Regions from separate parts of the Paraburkholderia sp. BL6669N2 genome, predicted to be linked through region 1. Evidence: riboswitches for the same ligand, from Rfam matches in the RefSeq annotation. Region 1 holds a riboswitch; the other holds the start of a gene.
The links. A riboswitch is a leader RNA that binds a small molecule or an ion and turns the genes downstream of it on or off. The one in region 1 is predicted to bind thiamine pyrophosphate.
Positions count from the first base shown of each region.

Region 2: it holds a riboswitch for thiamine pyrophosphate, as region 1 does, so the genes downstream of both, thiC (phosphomethylpyrimidine synthase ThiC) here and B0G80_RS14285 (FAD-dependent oxidoreductase) in region 1, are expected to answer to the same signal.

Region 1 is NZ_QUNA01000001.1:3,145,056-3,148,458, forward strand. It holds gene B0G80_RS14275 (thiazole synthase) at 1-622, opposite strand, end outside; gene thiS (sulfur carrier protein ThiS) at 679-876, opposite strand; gene B0G80_RS14285 (FAD-dependent oxidoreductase) at 958-2,088, opposite strand; TPP riboswitch at 2,305-2,428, opposite strand; gene B0G80_RS14290 (ABC transporter ATP-binding protein/permease) at 2,821-3,403, shown strand, end outside.
Region 2 is NZ_QUNA01000001.1:1,972,069-1,975,471, reverse strand. It holds gene thiC (phosphomethylpyrimidine synthase ThiC) at 1-1,164, opposite strand, end outside; TPP riboswitch at 1,305-1,423, opposite strand; gene B0G80_RS09070 (GreA/GreB family elongation factor) at 1,575-1,985, opposite strand; gene B0G80_RS09065 (thioredoxin family protein) at 2,436-3,281, shown strand; gene B0G80_RS09060 (cytochrome b/b6 domain-containing protein) at 3,312-3,403, shown strand, end outside.

The DNA.
Region 1 (3,403 bases):
AGCCCCATTCCATCACCTGCGCCGCATGCGACGGCACGCCGAGACCGGCGTCGACGATCAGCGGCACTTCCGGCAGACGCTCGCGCAACACGCGCAGGCCATATGGATTGATCACGCCCTTGCCGGTGCCGATCGGCGCGCCCCACGGCATCAACGCTTCACAGCCGGCGTCCAGCAAGCGACGGCCGATCACCAGGTCTTCGGTGCAATACGGCAGCACCTTGAAGCCGTCCTTGACCAATTGCGCGGCCGCTTCGATCAGGCCGACCGGGTCGGGCTGCAGCGTGTAATCGTCGCCGATCAGTTCGAGCTTGATCCACTCGGTTTCGAAGATTTCGCGCGCCATATGCGCGGTCGTCACCGCCTCGCCGACGGTCAGGCAGCCAGCCGTGTTCGGCAGTAGCGGTACGCCGTGGCGCTTGAGCAGGTCGAAGAAGCCGGCTTCCGCGCCGCCTTCGTTCATTTGCCGGCGCAGCGCGACGGTCACCATGCCAGGCCGCGCGGCATCGATCGAATCGGATAGCGATTGCAGCGACGGATAGCGCGAGGTGCCAAGCAACACGCGGCTCGCGAAAGTCTGGCCGTAGAGCGTGAGCGCGTCGGCGGTTTCTGGGGAAGTCATTTGCATAATCTTTTGTCTCCGGCAATCCGGCGTTTCAGGCAATGCATGGCGGTCGTTCAGCCGCCAGCCACGGGTTGCACGACATCGAGCCTGTCGCCCGCCTGCAGCGCGCGCGCCGCGTGCTGGGTGCGCGCCACGAAGTCGCCATTCAAGGCGACCGCAAACGGCGGACGCGCGCCGAACGCGGTCAGCGCGTCCGCGACAGTCGCGCCCTCGGGCAGCGACAACGGCTTCTGATTGATATGAATGTCCATGGTGTTCGAATACGTTTCAGTCGATGGCGAAAGCGGTGTGGCGGGCAGCGCTCGTCTGAGTCATGACGGGTCGCGCAACGCTCATGCCGGCTCCCGCGTGGAGTCCAGTTGAAAAAGCTCGCTCCAGCGCGCGTCGCGCTGCCAGTCGGCGAAGGCATCGGCGTCGCCGATGCGGCCGTCGAGCAGCGCCGCGGCGAAGCGCACGGCTTCGTCGGCGACTTCGGGCACGATCATGTAGCCGTGCCGGTACAGGCCGTTCACGCGCAGTGTCTGCGCGCCGTCCCACAGCAAGGCCGGACGGTGGTCCGGCAGAGTTGGGCGGCACTGCGAATTCAGTTCGAGGATGCGTGCCTCGCCGAAGCCGGGATGCACGGAAAACGCCGCGCTCAGCAGTTCGAGCGCGGAGCGCACGCTGACCGGCGACATGTCCTCGCCTTCCACTTCGGTGGCGCCGATCACGTAGAGATCGTCCTGCTTCGGCGCGATGTAGAGCGGATAGCGTGGATGCAGCAGCCGCACCGGCCGCGTCAGCTTGATACCGGGCGCATGCACGCGCGCGACTTCGCCACGAATGCCGCGCAGCGTAGGCAGCACGGACTTCGCGCCGAGGCCGCGGCAATCGATTGTGATACGCGCGGGCGGCAGCGCACGCTCGTCGACCGGCGTATTCCAGTGCGTGTCGACGCCGCGTTGCGCGAGGCCCGCGGCCAGCGCGGTCAGCACCTGACGATTGTCCAGCTGGCCTTCACGCGGCAGCAGCCAGCCCTGGTTAAAACGGCCCGCCAAAGCAGGCTCGGCGGCGCCGAGCTGCGCGCCCGCCAGGGTGACGAAGCCGCCGTCCAGCAATTCATCCGGAGCGTTCGAGCGCACCCGGCGTTCGAATAGCGGCGCTTCGGTGCGGTCGGCGTGATGCCAGACGACCAGCGTGCCGTTGCGCTGAAAGAACACCGGCTCAGGAAGTTCGGCCAGCACTTGCGGCCAGGTGTCGAGCGAACTCGCGCCGAGACGGGTGATCAGCAGTTCGGCGCTGGCGGCTTCCGCGAGCGGTGCCAGCATCGCTGCGGCGACCCACGCGGCCGATTGCGTGCCGGCGGCATCGCCACGTTCATAGAGCGCCACGCGATGCCCCTGACCGGCAAGCCGCCACGCCACCAGCCGCCCGCACAGGCCACCGCCGAGCACGGCGAAATCGGGTTGTGCAGAACGCGTCATCGCGCACACTCCGTTTCAGGACGGCAAGCAAAGCTGAAGCACGGCGCGCCGACGGCGGCGTGACGAAGAGCAAAACACATATCTGAAGAATAGGCGGTCATCGAGTCCTTTCCGTACGGCAACAAAACGCTCGTACCCAGGACGAAACCGGCGGGTGAGGCCGGCCGGGCAATGCGCGATCCAATGACGGACGCTGCCCGGCGGGGAATGGAAGACTGGCTGCTTCCGGAAACTTCCCGCGCCGGTATTACCCGGATCGGGTGCAAAGGGTGTCTCTCAGCCTCGCCGCTGCGCCATGAAAACCATGCCGCCTGTGCGCGAAGCACCCCTGTTTCGTCGAAGGTCATTAGACCATAAAAGGCGCGGCGCCCGCAAACCAGCGGCTGGCCGCGTCGCACGCGATTTGATCCGACACCATCTTTCACGTTATCAATGCGGCCGAAGGCGGCGCTCTGGCACAATGCCAGCACAGGACGCCGCACGAACGCGGCGCGGGCGGCACGCCGTCCCACCGTGTTCGCAACTGCAGCGGCGCGGGGCCTCGCGGCGCAAATTAATTTTCGCTTAAGGGCTTCACGCCAGAATCTGACGCTCACCCGGGCGTGCGTTCGTCGAGCACGACGCCCGGGCATGTACCGCAAACCCGCCGCAGGGCAGCCCGCAGACGAGCTGCCCGAACGGGGTCAGCCCCAATGGGCCACCCCGATGGGCCAGCACTACTTCAGGATGCTCATGACACCGAATACCTCTGCCAGCCCCGTGGTGCCGCCGGACGAAAAAGTCTCCGCCTGGAGCCTGATCAAACCCTACTGGGTTTCCGAAGAACGAAAAACGGCATGGGGCCTGCTCATCGCGATCATCGTGATGAATCTGCTCGTGGTGTGGATCAACGTACGGCTGAACCGCTGGAGCGCCGACTTCTACAACGCGCTGCAAACCAAGAACGTGCACGACTTCCCGCACCTGCTGATGGTGTTCTCGGGGCTCGCGTTCGGCTTCATCATTCTCGCGGTGTACGGCCGTTACCTGCGCCAGATGCTCGGCTTCCGCTGGCGCCAGTGGCTGACCACGCGCTACCTGAACGAGTGGCTGAACGACAGCGCCTTCTACCGGATCGAGCGCGACCGCCTCGCCGACAACCCCGACCAACGGATCAGCGACGACCTCCAGTCGTTCGCCACCAGCACGCTCTCGCTGACGCTCGACCTGCTGTCCACCGTCGTCACGCTGGTGTCGTTCATCACGATCCTGTGGTCGCTGGCCGGCGCGCTGACCATCTCGCTTGGCGGCATGCCGATCGAGATTCCCGGTTACA
Region 2 (3,403 bases), 1.2 Mb from region 1:
GATGTCTTCGAAATGCTCGTACAGGAAGCTTTCCTTGTGATGCGCGAGACACCACTTCGCCATGATCGAACCGCCGCGCGAGACGATGCCGGTCATGCGCTTGGCGGTGAGCGGCACGTATTGCAGACGCACGCCCGCGTGGATCGTGAAGTAGTCGACGCCTTGCTCGGCCTGTTCAATAAGCGTGTCGCGGAAGATTTCCCACGTCAGATCTTCGGCCTTGCCGTTGACCTTTTCGAGCGCCTGATAGATCGGCACCGTGCCGATCGGCACCGGCGAATTGCGGATGATCCACTCGCGCGTTTCGTGGATATGCTTGCCGGTGGAGAGATCCATCACCGTGTCGCCACCCCAGCGGATCGCCCACGTCATCTTGTCGACTTCCTCGCCGATGGAGGACGTCACCGCCGAGTTGCCGATGTTCGCATTCACCTTCACGAGGAAGTTGCGGCCGATGATCATCGGCTCGCTTTCCGGGTGATTGATGTTGTTCGGGATAATCGCGCGGCCGCGCGCCACTTCTTCGCGCACGAATTCCGGCGTGATCGCCGTGAGACCGTTCGGGCCGAACGCGCTGGCGCCGAACGCCTGGCCCGGATGCTGACGGCCCATCATCGCCGCGAGCTTTTCGCCGTTCGGCCCGCTTGTCTTGAGGCTTTCCAGATACTCGGCGCGGCGCTGGTTCTCGCGAATCGCGATGTATTCCATTTCCGGCGTGATGATGCCTTGACGGGCGTAATGCATCTGCGAGACGTTTTTGCCGGCGATTGCGCGGCGCGGCGTGCGATGCAGGCCCTTGAAGCGCAGATCGGCCGTGGCCGTGTCGGCGGCGCGCTCGCGGCTGAAGTCGCTCGACAGACCCGTCAGCGCTTCGGTGTCGCCGCGTTCTTCGATCCAGGCCTGGCGCAGTGCGGGCAGACCTGCGCGGATGTCGATCTTGGCTTCCGGATCGGAGTAAGGGCCCGACGTGTCGTAGACATAGACCGGCGGATTCTTTTCGCCACCGAAGCTGTCGGGCGTGTCGGCCTGCGAGATTTCGCGCATCGGCACGCGGATGTCGGCACGCGAGCCGGTCACGTAGACCTTGCGGGAATTCGGCAGCGGCGCGACAGCGGCTTCGTCGACGTGAGCGTCGGCGGAAAGGAACTTCGGATTGGCGTTCATCTGTATCTCCTGTCGACCAGAGTTGGCGCTTTAGCGCCTTACTCTGGTCCCATGCAGAGCATGGCGTTGAGTGGGGCGGCTAAGCAGGAGACGAGACGGAAGTAGTCGGAATTCGCGGGAGATGAGGCAATAAAGCTTGGCTGCGAAATCCGTACGCTTCCCTGCGCTGGCATTATCCAGATCAGGTTCAAAGGGTATTTCTCACCCACGTGGCACGGACCTCCAACCTCCGTGCGACGCAGGACCCCCGCGTTAGCAGCGCACACGATACACCGGCCGCCCGCTGCTTGGCAACCCATCTTGAAAAGTCGGATGATGGAAATAACAGCGGGCCGCGACGCGTTTCTTGCGGATCGACGGGGCCGCCGCAGATGCCGCGGAAAAGGTTTGCGCGGCGCGCGGGGCGTTGCTTACAGCGTGAAATCGTCGGCGGCTTCGGGCTGAAACAGGATCTTTTCCAGCTTCAGCACTTTCTCAGTACCGCTTGGCGGCGTGAAGCGGATGCGCTCGCCGCGTTTGGCGCCGAGCAAGGCAATGCCGGCGGGCGAGAACACGTTCAGGCGGCCGTGCGCGAAGTCCGCATTGGGCGGATAGACCACGGTCCAGGTCATCTGCTCGCCGCTGGTTTCGTCGACCAGCGTGGCTTGTGAGTTCATCGTGACGACGTTGGCAGGTATCTCGCGCGAATCGACAATCACCGCGCGTTCCAGCACGTCGTCGAGCATGTCTTGCAAACGCGCGTCCGCACCCGGCCTGGCTGCGTGTTTCTCGAGACGGGCGACGTCGAGTTCGGTGAGGTAACAGGTTTTCGTCTTTTTCACGACGGGTACTCCAATTCGATCTGCATTTGAGGGAACAGCGTGCGGATGAGATCGGCCCGGAGCCCGACAACGCGGCTCAGGCAATGGAGCGGGCAGCGTTAGATCGGGCGCCGGGCGGCGTGGAGCGGGAGCGTTCGGGACGGCTCGCCGACGTGGCGCGGCATGAGTTCCGCGCGCGCGCAGCCGGTTGCGCGGCGGGGGCGCAAGCGGAAGAAGGCGCGGGAAGTCGGAAAGCGCATCGAGGTAGCCGGCAGGCAGCGAAAGAAAGTGAAGAAAGCGCCGCCATTCATCTGACTGAATGTGCGCGATCGAAAGGGCAATGTTAGCACGCGAGTCGTGCATCGCCCGACGTGTTCGCGCTTCAGGAAAAAAGCTGGGAAAAATTGCAAATGCGCTGTCATAACCCGCCGTGTGGTCCGACAAACGTGCAGATCCAGATTGGAGCATGTCATGCAAACCGCCGGACTCCGCCGAGACCATCGGCGTTTCACTCGAAGCGTCGCGCTCGCTGTCGCGCTGACCACGCTGCTGGCCAGCGGCCTCGCGGACGCCGCCAGCGCCGTCTGCAGCGCGCATAGCCCGGCGCATCGTGTGGCGCTGGTCGAGCTGTACAGCAGCGAAGGCTGCAATAGCTGCCCGCCCGCCGACAACTGGCTGAGCCAATGGAAAAACAGCGGCGCGACGCAAGGCATCGTGCCGTTGGCGCTGCACGTGGACTATTGGAATAGTCTCGGCTGGACTGACCGCTTCTCGCAACATCGTTTCACTGAACGTCAGCAGGCGCTCACCGATCTCGGCGGCGGTCACACCATCTACACGCCGGAAATTTTCGTCTCGGGGCGCGAACTGCGTAGCTGGTCGCGACGCGACAGTTTCGAGAGCAGCATCGGCAAGGTCGTCGGCGAGCCGGCGCAAGCGAACGTCGCGCTCGAACTCAAGCAACAGCAGACGCCGGGTGCGTTCAACGTCACGGCGCAATTCACCAGCAAGTCGGCAGACACAGCGGGCCAACTGGACGCCTACCTCGCTGTCTATGAGAACTCGCTCAGCTCGCAAGTCGGCGCCGGCGAAAACAGCGGCGTCACCTTGCATCACGAACGCGTTGTGCGGCAATGGATCGGCCCGGTGCCGCTCGTCGCGGGCAACGCACAGATTCGCCGCGATATCCGCATCCAGGACGCCGCCGCGGATGCCAACGTCAACGCGCCCGCCGACCGCTTCGGCGTGGTCGCCTTCGTCGAAAACGAGGCGACCGGCGATGTTCTGCAAGTGGCCGAACTGGCCGCGTGCCATTGATCGCCGCGTCCGCGCTCACAGGAGAGTTTCATGGCAACCCATCATGCACTTCGCGACACTGTGCCGTCCACCGAGCCGCAAAAAAGCGGTGCGATCCATCCACTGTGGGTGCGTCTCACGCA